Regions from separate parts of the Halomonas sp. N3-2A genome, predicted to be linked through region 1. Evidence: predicted binding sites of a transcription regulator. Region 1 holds the regulator's gene; each other region holds the start of a gene.
The links. The regulator sigma-54, encoded in region 1, starts transcription at its own class of promoters, with help from an activator protein. The targets are predictions, from matches to a motif close to TGGCACNNNNNTTGCTNT.
Positions count from the first base shown of each region.

Region 2: a site for sigma-54 is predicted at 1,890-1,907, ahead of CEK60_RS18800 (P-II family nitrogen regulator). Genes of this name have one in related genera too.
Region 3: a site for sigma-54 is predicted at 1,852-1,869, ahead of codB (cytosine permease). Genes of this name have one in related genera too.

Region 1 covers NZ_CP022286.1:593,904-598,116, forward strand. The annotation lists gene rapZ (RNase adapter RapZ) at 1-582, opposite strand, end outside; gene ptsN (PTS IIA-like nitrogen regulatory protein PtsN) at 658-1,128, opposite strand; gene hpf (ribosome hibernation-promoting factor, HPF/YfiA family) at 1,133-1,441, opposite strand; gene CEK60_RS02610 (RNA polymerase factor sigma-54) at 1,540-2,955, opposite strand; gene lptB (LPS export ABC transporter ATP-binding protein) at 3,061-3,786, opposite strand; gene lptA (lipopolysaccharide transport periplasmic protein LptA) at 3,853-4,213, opposite strand, start outside.
Region 2 covers NZ_CP022286.1:4,022,533-4,026,745, reverse strand. The annotation lists gene CEK60_RS18805 (ammonium transporter) at 195-1,442, opposite strand; gene CEK60_RS18800 (P-II family nitrogen regulator) at 1,488-1,826, opposite strand; gene CEK60_RS18795 (accessory factor UbiK family protein) at 2,187-2,528, shown strand; gene CEK60_RS18790 (TonB-dependent receptor) at 2,714-4,213, shown strand, end outside.
Region 3 covers NZ_CP022286.1:4,510,243-4,514,455, forward strand. The annotation lists gene codA (cytosine deaminase) at 1-373, opposite strand, end outside; gene codB (cytosine permease) at 390-1,655, opposite strand; gene CEK60_RS20865 (TetR family transcriptional regulator) at 1,890-2,510, opposite strand; gene CEK60_RS20870 (efflux RND transporter periplasmic adaptor subunit) at 2,660-3,757, shown strand; gene CEK60_RS20875 (efflux RND transporter permease subunit) at 3,759-4,213, shown strand, end outside.

The sequences.
Region 1 (4,213 bases):
GTACGGATTTGGTAGGCAGCGCACGTCAAAGACGAGATCTGCGTCAAGTGGGACGCCCCGTTTATAGCCAAATGACTCTAGTGTCAGCGTTAATCTATCTTCACGCTGTTGGGCAACCTGATCCGTTATCCGGCGGCGCAGGTCATGAACCGACAGACGCGATGTGTCGATCATCAGGTCAGCCAGATCACGGATGTCGAGCAGGGTTTCTTCTTCTTTATTGATGGCCTCTTCAAGCGTCATGTCACTATCACGCGTAAGAGGGTGGCGACGACGCGTGGCTGAGTATCGCTCAAGAAGAATTCGCGCATCGGTGGTTAGATAGATAACCTGGAAGTGAATGCTTTTCTGGCGCAAAGATTCAAGCATTTTTGGCAGTTGCTTTAATGCAGCAGGTAAATTGCGCGCATCGATACTTACCGCTAGTTGGGGGCGTGCCCCTTGCTCACGAAGCTCATCCACCAGGGAGCTGAGTAGCATGGCGGGCAGGTTATCGATGGCACAATAGCCAAGATCTTCTAACGCTTGTAAGGCGATAGATTTACCGGACCCTGAACGGCCGCTAATGATCACCAATTGCATAGAGTTTCTCTTGGCATGCCAATAAAAATGGAGGTAAACGTTGGACTTAGTAGGCAGTGTCTAGCGGTGGACCCTTTAGCTAACAGGCTGTTCACGAATTTTTGCTGTTATAAGGTCCAATAGCTCACGTTGGCTAGCCGCTCTACGAAGCTGCTGACGTGTGTCAACGCTGTTCATGATAGACGCCACTTGCCCTAATAAGGCTAAGTGCGTGTCGTCCGCCTCTTCGGGTACTAAAAGTACGAAAACAAGGTCGACGGGATCGCCATCAATAGCATCGAAATCTACAGGCTCGGCTAACTTTAAAAAACCAGCGATAGGCGAGCTGCAGTGAGGGCTACGGGCGTGAGGAATGGCAACGCCGTTGCCTATTCCAGTGCTACCCAAACGCTCACGACCAATCAGGCGGCTGAAGACTTCTTGGCTATCTAGGCTTGGCGTGTTTTGCGCAATAAAGGTGCTGAAAAATTCCAGCACCCTTTTTTTGCTGCCCCCGGGGACGTCATACAGCACGCGCTCCGGGGGAAGTATGGTTTCCAACGTCATTGAGTTAACGCACGCCAGCGCCTTGGGCGCGAGCTTGTGCTTTTTCCTTGTGTTTAACGAGTTGACGGTCAATTTTGTCCGCTAGTGCATCAATCGCAGCATACATATCATTGTCTAATGCTTCTGCGTGTAGATCGGCTCCTGCAGCATGCAGGGTGCAGGCAGCTTGCTGACGCTCCTTTTCAACAGATAAGGTTACTTGTACGGTGGTGATGTTGTCATAATGGCGCTCAACGCGTTCCAGCTTCTCATTTACATAGTCACGCAAGGCGTCAGTCAGATCTACGTGATGACCAGTGATATTTACTTGCATTGACGTGCTCCTTATCCATCGGACTGTTCTTCGATTGTAACCCTTTTTGCGCTATTGCAAAGCCCCTAGACAGACTTTGTCTCGTTAGCACTGTTTTATTAGCGTAAACGGCGGCGCTCGCTTGAAGAGGGAATGCCCATCGACTCGCGATATTTGGCCACCGTTCGCCTTGCTACATTAATGCCACCCTCTTCCAATAGCGCCACGAGGCGGCTGTCTGAGAGCGGTTTGCCGGGCGGTTCATCTTGCACCAGTTTTTTGATTCGAGCCCGGATGGCGGTGCTGGAATGACTGTCGCCGCCGTCCTGGCCACTTACTTGGCTGGAAAAGAAGTATTTGAGTTCGAACACACCGCGCGGGGTATGGATATATTTCTGGGTGGTGACCCTGGAAATAGTAGATTCATGCATTTCAACGGCGTCTGCGATGTCGGCTAAAATCAGCGGTTTCATGGCTTCTTCACCGTGTTCCAGAAAGCCTATTTGGCGCGCTATGATTTCTCGGCCCACCCGCAGTAGCGTATCATTTCGACTTGAAAGGCTCTTGATGAGCCAGCGCGCTTCCTGGAGATGCTCTTTTAAAAACTGGTTATCTTGGCTCTTGTCAGCCCGTTTGATGAGGCTTGCGTAGTCAGGTTGAATGCGCAAGCGCGGCAGTGCCTCTGGGTTTAGCTCCAGGTGCCATCCTTCGTGGTCATGGCGGACGACTAAATCTGGCGTTACATAGCTGTCATCTGTGTCGCCAAAGGCACTTCCTGGGCGAGGATCAAGGCTGCGGATCAAGCGAATGACGTCATCAAGCTGCTCATCATCCAGGCTTAACCGCCGCTTTAGCAAACGCACATCATCCTTACCGAGCGCTTCAAGAAATTGACGCACTAGCCGCTTGGCAGGCATCAGCAGCGGTGTATCTTCGGGTAGTGAGGCGAGCTGCAGCATTAAGCACTCCCGCAGGTCGCGCGCAAATACACCGGTGGGCTCAAACTGTTGAAGGCGCAGCAAGGTTGTTTCAACTTCACGCTGGCTAAGGCCTTCATGCCCTTGGGCTTTAAGTCCTTCGCGAATGTCATTGAGAGGCTGGGTTAGGTAGCCGTTGGCATCCAGTGCATCGATGAGGCTTTCAGCAATGGCATGGTCGCGTGGTGAAAAATCTGTCATGGCGAGTTGCCAAAGTAAGTGGCCATGCAAACTTTGACCCGCGGCTTGACGCTCAAAGTCAGGCCCCTCGCTGCTGGTGCCATGGCTGCCTAGGTCTTGATAAGTGTCTGACCAGTCACTGTCAGTAGAGAGTTCATTAGGAATGCTTTCGGACCATTCAGCTTCCTGGGGTTCACTAACGGCCTGTTCGCCGAACTCATCTTCCTGCTCAAGCATTGGATTGGCATCAAGTGCTTGCTGAATTTCTTGACGGAGGTCCAGCGTTGATAGCTGTAACAGGGCGATGGCCTGCTGCAGCTGAGGTGTCATGGTCAGCTGTGTACCGATACGCAATTGAAGAGAAGCTTTCATGACCATCTGAGAACCACTCGTTAATCAGAAAGCTCCACCCTAGTGCGAGTTATGGCTTGGTGCAAGTGCAATAACTATGCCACCACTACTATTTTTTCTGCAGGTGGCTGTTTACAGGCGGAAATCAGCCCCCAAATAAACGTCTCTTACCCGCTGGTTGTTGAGAATTTCCTGAGGGGGGCCACTGGCGATGATATGACCGTCACCTACAATGTAGGCAATATCGCAAATATCTAGTGTTTCCCTGACGTTATGATCAGTGATCAGCACGCCGATATGGCGTTTTTTGAGGGCTCGAATGATCGTTTTAATATCACCCACTGAGATCGGGTCAACGCCGGCAAATGGCTCATCAAGCAGAATAAAGGCCGGCTCTGTCGCGAGGGAGCGTGCGATCTCAACACGTCTACGCTCTCCGCCCGAAAGACTCATGCCGAAGTTGTCACGAATGTGCGTGATGTGGAAATCTTCCAGTAGCGACTCAAGGCGCTGCTCCCGGGCGTTACGATCGAGTTCTTTACGAGTTTCCAAGATTGCCATGATGTTGTCGGCGACAGAAAGTTTGCGAAAAATAGAGGCTTCCTGAGGCAAGTAGCCAATACCTGCCATTGCACGTTCGTGCATGGGGGCATGGGTTAAATCAAGCTCGTCAATGCCAACCTTTCCCGCATCAGACTTTACCAAGCCGACAATCATATAAAACGATGTCGTTTTGCCAGCGCCATTGGGGCCTAGCAGCCCTACCACGCTGCCTTGAGATATCTCTAGGTTAATATCTTTAACGACACGGCGGCGTTTATAGCTTTTGGCTAGGTGGCGAGCATAAAGGGTTTTTATCGGCGCTGATTCTGAGGCTGTGGTTTGAGGTGCAGGCTCTGCGTTATTTGTCGCCACTGGACACTCCTATTGTTCCGGCTGAAGAGTCATGCGGATACGTTGTGGTTCACTACCACTAACATCAGAACGCGCCTGAACCACACCTTGGTCGATAAAATACTCTAAGCGTCCACCTTCAAAGCGATCTGCTTGCTGGGTCAGTTCCGCTTGGTCAATGAGCTCTACCCGACGCTCGGCAACATGATAAATAATGCGCTTTGCCCAGCCTTCCATTGGGCTAGCTTGGTCTTCGAGCTGGTTGCGTATATAGGCTCGTCCACCGGTTGCAACGGCGCGCGATAGCTCGCCAGCATCGTTGCGCTGAATCTCAACGCGATCTCCGCGCAGTTGCATATTGCCCTGCCGAATATCGACGTTGCCTGAATAC
Region 2 (4,213 bases), 1.3 Mb from region 1:
CTCTAGCTTGGTGGCCTTTTATTAAAGGTTGGCGGGACACTGCTGTTAGCCAAGCCCGTTAGCGTTAAGCATACACCGCTACAGGCAGAGAATAAAAAATCAGCGCCTATGGATTGTAACAATGCACTAAGGCAAAAAGGCCTCCCGCTAGGGGAGGCCAAAAGAGCACGCCAGCTCATTTCATTAGCGTAAGCTTATTTCTTAACGCTAAATTCGGGATAGGCTTCAAGACCGCACTCAGCAATATCGACACCTTCATACTCTTCTTCTTCGCTAACGCGGATACCCATGATGGCTTTCAGCACCAGCCATACCACCAGGCTGGCAACGAATACCCAGCCAAAGATACCAACGATACCGATCAGCTGTGCGCCGAAAGAAGCGTCGCCATTGGTCAACGGTACCGCCAGCACGCCCCAGATACCCACCACACCGTGTACCGAGATCGCACCGACCGGATCATCAAGCTTCAGTTTGTCCAGCGTGACGATCGCAGCGACAACGATCAAGCCACCCACCGCCCCAATCACCGCAGCACCTAGCGCAGAGGGCGACAGAGGATCCGCAGTAATCGCGACAAGACCAGCCAGAGCACCGTTAAGCGCCATGGTAAGGTCCGCTTTACGGAACCACAGCTTGGCAAGAATCAGTGCGGCAAGCACGCCACCGGCAGCGGCCGCATTGGTGTTAACAAACACCTGAGCAACGTTGTTGGCAGAGCTGATGTCGGACATTTTCAGTTCAGAGCCGCCGTTGAAACCGAACCAACCCATCCAAAGGATAAAAGTACCCAGTGTGGCCAGCGGCATGTTGGCGCCGGGAATCGCGTGGATAGACCCATCTTTACCGTACTTACCTTTACGTGGGCCAAGCACCAATACACCCGCTAAGGCAGCCGCGGCACCTGCTAAGTGAACAATGCCGGAACCCGCGTAATCGGAATAGCCGACTTCAGACAACCAGCCGCCGCCCCACGTCCAGTAGCCAGACACCGGATAAATAAAGGCTGTCATCACCACTGCGAAGGCCAGGAATGCCCACAGCTTCATGCGCTCAGCAACCGCACCAGACACAATCGACATGGCTGTGGCCACAAACACTACCTGGAAGAAAAAGTCAGAGCGCATTGAGTAGTAAGGCGCATCATCACCGCCTGCGGTCACTGCATCCACGCTGTTTTCAGCGCCAATCAAGAAACCAAGGTTGGGTAGGAAGCCACCCGCGCTGCTGGAATACATAATGTAGTAACCCACCAGCAAGTACATGGTGCAGGCAATCGCAAACAGCGCGATATTTTTGGTCAGAATCTCGGCGGTGTTTTTCGAACGTACCAAGCCAGCCTCAAGCATTGAGAAGCCAGCGGCCATCCACATGACGAGCACGCCGCAAATTAGGAAGTAAAACGTGTCGAGCGCGTAGCTCAGATCAGTCAACTCATTCATTTTAAGTTCCCCGTTGAACTATAGAAATGATCCGAAAAAACAGCTTCAAACGGCGTCTGCACCGCGTTCGCCTGTCCGAATCCGAATAACGTCTTCAAGCGGTGTCACAAACACCTTGCCGTCACCGATCTTGCCGCTGTTAGCTGCGCTACAGATCGCTTCCAATACGCTCTCTAACCGGGTGTCGTCCACGGCCACTTCAACTTTTACCTTGGGTAGAAAGTCGACGACGTACTCTGCCCCCCGATACAGCTCGGTATGCCCCTTTTGACGACCGAAGCCTTTAACTTCAGTCACCGTGATGCCCTGAACGCCGTTGTCAGCGAGCGCTTCACGAACGTCGTCAAGTTTGAATGGCTTGATGATAGCGGTGATGAGTTTCATCCCGGATCTCCCCTGCTGGATTAGGTAGCGGCAGCGCCGCCCGAATTAACTGCTTATCTCGTTAATGCGCATACCGTGCCACCCAACTTTTTTTTCTTATAAGTCAGCAGTTTGTTTTATAAAAATTAAGATTTTTCGGTGGCAAGGAAGACTTAGTAGCCGCCGCCACTGCCCGCTTGCACCATAAAAGAACATGAATAAAAACGCGGCGCTCTATTTCGATGCACTCCTTCGATGCACCCCGCCGATAAAGAGAGGCCAGAGGCTAATTTGCAAACGATGCATGCGCATCGACGGCGGGTTGCGTATCCTTATTAGTAAGCAGTGCACATTTATGCGTGGTCATTTAAGGAGAGAGCGATGGCGCCTCAAGATCGCATTAGCCGTTTAGCCCAGCAAATTGGGGATCGTTTACAGAACGCCTCCCAAGCCCCGGAAGATATTCAAAAAGGCGTACAGCAGGTAGTGCGTGGTGCCTTTGACAGGTTGGAGCTGGTGTCACGGGAAGACTTTGATATTTTGATGGATGTATTGCAGCGCACCCGCTCACGCGTTGAAGCTCTAGAGCGCCAAGTGGCCAGCCTTGAGGCCGCCGTGGAAGCGTCTACCTCAACGAGTCCTTCCCCCATTGAAGCAGAAGCACCACCAACCCCCGCTCCTGAACCGAACAGTGATGGTTCAGAGGATGACAAGCCCGCCTAAATCCAGAACGGACGGCAATAGGTTGACGACGCCTATTGCCGACTAAGTGGTGGCTTAATACGTTGATGTTGATGACGTAAAGAGCGTTACACCCACTTAATAAACACGAATCAATATCATTGACTTTGATTGTTGTGGTGATACTCTCCGCCTCCTACTCCCTAACTGCTTGCGGATTGTTCACCATGTCTGACTGGTCTTCTTCAACGGCTGCACTCATTGGCACGGGTCTATTACTAGGCTTTTCCAGCGATGTTTTCGCCCAAAACACAACGTCTGGATCCACGCTAAACGCAAACGCTGGAGATACCATGGTGGTGGTTGGCTCCCGCACCCCAACCCAGATCAGTCAAATACCTGGCGCGGTATGGGTGATTGATAAAGAGATGCTGCAACAGCAGACCCGCAATGGTGCAGACCTAAAGACGGCTTTGGGGCAACTTGTGCCGGGGCTGGATCTGGCACCGCAAGGGCGCACCAATTATGGGCAAAACATGCGTGGTCGGGGCGTGCAGGTGCTTATCGATGGCGTATCTCTGAACAGTTCGCGTGGGCTTTCCCGTCAGTTCGATGCCATCGATCCCTTCAATATTGAGCGTGTAGAAGTGCTTTCCGGCGCCAGCAGCCTGTATGGCGGCGGTGCTACGGGGGGCTTGATCAATATCATTACGCGTAAAGGCGAAGAAGGCCTGAACTGGCGCACCGAAGCTGGCATCACCACAGGCTTCAACAACAGCGATGATATGGATCGACGTCTGTCGCAATCGATCAGCGGCGGCAATGAGCGGGTTCAGGGCTATCTGGGTACCTCCATTGTGGACAACGGCCGTCACTATGACGGCAGCGGTCAGGAGATCTTTCCTGATATTGCCCAGACCGACCTTCAGGACAATCGCAGCATTGATGTATTGGGCAACCTCTCGTTCCGTTTGACCGACGAACAGAGCCTGGAACTGGGCGCCCAGCTGTATCGTTCCGGCTACGAAGGTAACCGGGGGGTTTACTTTCCCAACCTCGACGCAGCCACGCCCAACTTGAACGATGCCGAGATTCGCGACGGCTACCGTTCACAGCGCGACCCGGAAACCGACCGCAAGCTGGTCAACGTCAACTACCACCACGCTAACCTGTGGGGGCAAAACTTCTATCTACAGGCCTTCCACCGAGAAGAGGAATCCAGCTTCCAGGCCTTTCCTTACCCTGTCTCGGATGGCCTGCAGTTTCGCGCATCGCAACAGAACACTGATTTAAGCGGTATTAAAGCGCTGTTTGAGTCGCGCCTGGGTGATGACGTTTCGTTAACCTACGGCCTCGACCTGGATCGAGAAAAATTCGATGCCAGCCAGATGCTGTTCGATACCGATGTCTCGGATGCCACCGGTGGTCTGGTGCAGCAGGCTTCGGGCGTTGAGCCCCGCTATCCAGGCTATCAGGTGGACGGGCTTTCGGGCTTCGTCCAAGGTGACTGGCAGGCCACCCAGGCGCTTAAGCTCTCCGCAGGGTTGCGGCAGCAGCATATGGATGTCGAAGTGGGCGATTTCCAGGGTATTCCCGGCGGTAAGAACGATTACGAAGCCACGCTATTGAATGCCAGCGCCCTCTACGATTACGGCAACGGTCACCAGAACTGGCTGCAGTTTAGCCAGGGCTTCGAGCTGCCAGATCCCGCCAAATACTACGGCAAG
Region 3 (4,213 bases), 810 kb from region 1:
GGTCGCTGGTGTCAGCGTGTGTACGCACAAACTGGACGCCGTTGCCTATCAACAGATTCAGGGTGTTAAGCGCGCGTTCGCGAATATCCGCTTCGGTGAGCATGGGCTTACGCTCACCCCAACGCTCGATGCCTTCAAACAGCGTGCCGCTTTGATTCCAGCTTGGCTCGCCCGCTGTTAACGCGGCGTCCAAGTGAATATGCGGTTCAATGAACGGCGCGCAAAGCAGCTTGCCGCCCGCATCAATTTGCCCATCCCCCGCCGTTTGTGGCGCGTCTTGAGCGGTAATTGCTGTGAACGTACCGTTCTCAATCTCAAGCCGGTAAAGCTCGGGGCGCTGGCGTAGGCGGGCGTTAATGATCTGCATGCTCATATAGTTAGTGGCTCACTTATTGTTTGGCAGTCGAAGGGGAGGTATCACTTAGCGTAGCGTGGTTTAAACGAAGCAGTACAGCGTAGCTAACTGCCGCTACCACGACACCTACCAATGGGGGGAGCAACGGGGAGAGGTAAGCGGCTCCAGCGCCTAATGCATAGGCGGCTAACCCTCGGCGATTAAAATTGGGTAGCTGAGTGGATTCCAGAGTAGGGTAGCGGCCTTTATGTTTGAGCCAGAAGTCCGCCATGATCACCCCGCCCATGGGAGGAATAAAGGTGCCTAGCAGTACTAGAAAGGGAATCAGCAGATTATACATACCGCCTACCGCCAGTACGGTGCCAATCGCTGCGCCACACACCGTGACTAAGCGGCGTTTCTCGGTGCGCAGCAAATTGCAGCCCGCTACGGCAAAGTTGTAAATGGTGTTGTCCTGGGTGGTCCAGATATTTAGAAACAGCATCAGCACCGCGATGGTGACAAAGCCCTGCGCGATCAATACATCGACGATATCCGCCTGCTGGTAAATCATGGTACCCAGTGCGCCAGTCAGCACCATTAAGCCGTTGCCCACAAAAAAAGCCGCCAGAGTCGCGATCACGGCAATTTTCGGCGTCTTGGCGAAGCGGCTCCAGTTAGTCGCTTGGGTGCCTCCGCTAATAAAGGTGCCAATGATGACGGTAATCGCTGCCGCTACGCTCATGCTTTCCGTGGGCGTTTGCTGGCTTAGTCCGGCAAATCCGTGAGCATCCACCAGCCCGGTGAACAGGCTAATCAAGATAAACAGCATCATGGCGGGGACGGCAAAGCGCGAAAGCCAGTCCATCCCTTTATAGCCAATCATGGCCGTCACGCAGAAACCAAACCCAAATAGCACCATTAAGGGGATTTCCAGCCATTCAGGCATTCCTGTGGTGCGTACTAACACTAGGGCAATGGTGGCGGTGCCCCAGGCGTACCAACCAATCTGGGTAAAGCCGAGAATAAAATCGGAAAGTTTGCTGCCTTTTTCACCGAAGCAGAAGCGTCCCATCAGCACGGAGTTAAGACCGCTTTTACAGGCAATGTAAGCGAGAGCTGCCGCGTATGCGCCCAGCAACAAGTTACCCACCAGTATGATCCAGAGCAGTTGGCCAATCGGGAACGACTGGCCAAGCGAACCACCGGCCCACATGGTGGCAGTGAAAAAAGTAAAGCCGAGTAGCACAACGGAGGTGGAGAGCAAGCCCTTACGGGCGCTAGTGGGGACTTCACTTAGCGGATAGTCAGAGTGGTGCATGGGGAGACTCCAGGTGAGTATTATTATCCTAGGAACCTCTGATTAACTATTGCGCTTGGCCATACTGCGTTAAAAATCGCCTCGTGCGCGAGCCCGGTCAAAATGCTCATTTACAACCCGTAAACTCCGCTTTTTCGTTGATTTTTTCCTTGTCTGGCCTGCGCTCATCACATTAATCAGAGGCTCCCTTGTTATATAAGCAACCTGCGTGCCAAGCTTAGCTCCCCAAGGCGTTTAAAGCGTCCTCTCCAACAACCCTCGCATTAACGTTTCGATCATACTCTCGTACTCGTCTGCTAATGAGAATTGCTGCGGATCTTGTAGCCAATCAAAGCAAATGCCGATTAAAAAGCTATGGTACTGACGCCGGGCGCTGGCGGGCGTGAGATCAGCGCGCAGATGGCCGGCTTGCCGGGCTTTCTCAAACAGCTGCTCAACCTGCATTTCGGCATGCTCAGAAAGCCGAGTGATCATGCTGATACGTGGATGATCATCTTCCAGCTTTTCGCAGCGATGCAGCACGATGGTGGCGGCGCGCTGTAACGGAAGGTTATGGCAGATAGCGCCAAGAGCACTCAGGGCAATCTCTTGCAGGCATTTGGTGGGGGTGTGGCCCAGTCGCAGCACAGCATCATCGACGATTTCATCGAGCGGCACGCGAACACGCTCTAGCAGGGCATCGAATACCGCCGCTTTATCCTCAAAATGCCAGTAAATCGCGCCTCGGGTAACGCCAGCCGCTGCGGCAATATGGGCCAGTGTAGTGCGCGAAACCCCTTGAGCGAGAAACTGAGTTTCTGCAGCATCAAGAATGGTCTCGCGGGTGCGTTCAGCCTCAGCTTTGCGGCGTGACATAGCGGCTCCTAACAAAAAAGTGCACTTATATTGGCATTACTGAATGGCAAAGTCGCCAGTAGGCGATTAGTATACACATTCACTGACATTCATGAATGTCAGTGAAATTTTTATGACTACGTATTGATAACACCACCGAGGAGTCCGCTGTGCGTAACACTGTGATTCGATTGCTTCCAGCGCTGCTGGCCCTGCTGCTGGCAACAGGTGACGCTTATGCCGAGAGCCAGAATGAACCTCCTCCTCGGCCGGTGAAGCTGGTGACATTAGAAGCGTCTGGTGCCGCGCTGCAGCGCCAATTTCCTGCGCGCGTTGAGGCCACTACACGCAGCAATCTATCGTTTCGCATGGCGGGTGAGCTGTTAGAGATTAACGTGAGTCCCGGTCAGCGGGTAACGGAAGGTACCCTTATCGCGCGTATTGATGATCGTAATATGCGCAGTGAATTGGATAGCGCCCGTTCACGGTTAGAGCTAGCGCGGGCCACTCACGAACGCATGCGCTATACCCTAGAACGTGGAGCGATTAGCCAAGCACGGTTTGATGAATCAGAGGCGGAGTTGCGTGCCGCTCGGGCGACCTTTGAACAGGCCGAAGAGCAACTGGAAAATACCCAGCTGCGCGCACCTTACGATGGTGTGATTGCCCAGGTGCCGGTAGATAATCGGCAGATTGTCCAGGTGCAGGAAACCGTGGCGGTGATTCAGCAGCCAGGGCAGCTTGATGTGATCTTTCATTTACCGCAGCAAATCGTTCAGCAGATACCCCACAGTGACGAGGTGACCCCGTTTGAAACGGCGATGGCCTTTGAAGTGCGGTTTGGCAATAGCGAAAAACCTTACCTTGCGCAATTGGCGTCTTACACCACCCAGGCCAGCGCCCAAAGCTTGGCTTATGAGGTAACGCTTCGGCTACCGCAGCCCGACGATATCACGCTGCTTGATGGCATGAGCGCCACCGTGCGGCTTGATTTAGGCCAACTGTTACCCGCGTCTGAAGGTCTTGTTTGGCATTTGCCGCCTGACGCCATTAGCTATCAAGGTGAGAACTCGGAGCAGGCGGTGGTGTGGCGTTTTCAGGCACCGAACCGTGTAGAGGCGGTGCCGGTCGAGGTGGGGCGTTTAACCTCTAAAGGGTTAGAAGTGAGTGGCGAACTAGCCGCGAATGATCGTGTGGTGGCAGCGGGAGCCCATCGTGTCAGCGCTGATATGCGTGTAACACCGTGGGAAAAGGAACAGGGGCTATAAGATGGTTGATTACTTCTTACGCCACCGGGCCGCTAGTTATTTAATGACCGTGGTGCTGCTCTTCGGCGGGGCGCTTGCTTTCACTGGCATGGGGCAGCTTGAGTTTCCTGAATTTACCATTCGCAATGCGCTAGTCACTACCCAGTATCCTGGTGCTACGCCAGAAGAAGTGGAGCAGGAAGTCACCTCGACACTGGAAGAAGCCATTCAGGAAATGCCTGCGATTAAACGTATCAGCTCGGTGAGTTCAAACGGGTTTTCGCAAATTACCATCGAGCTGCAAAGCACGGTGCAAAACGATGAGCTTCAGCAGCTGTGGGATTCATTACGCCGTAAAGTTGGCGATGCGCAGGCCGCACTGCCGCCAGGCGCCAGCCAGTCACGAGTTAACGACGACTTTGGCGATGTGTTCGGCTTGATGATTAACCTGACCGGTGATGGCTATGCCATGCCCGA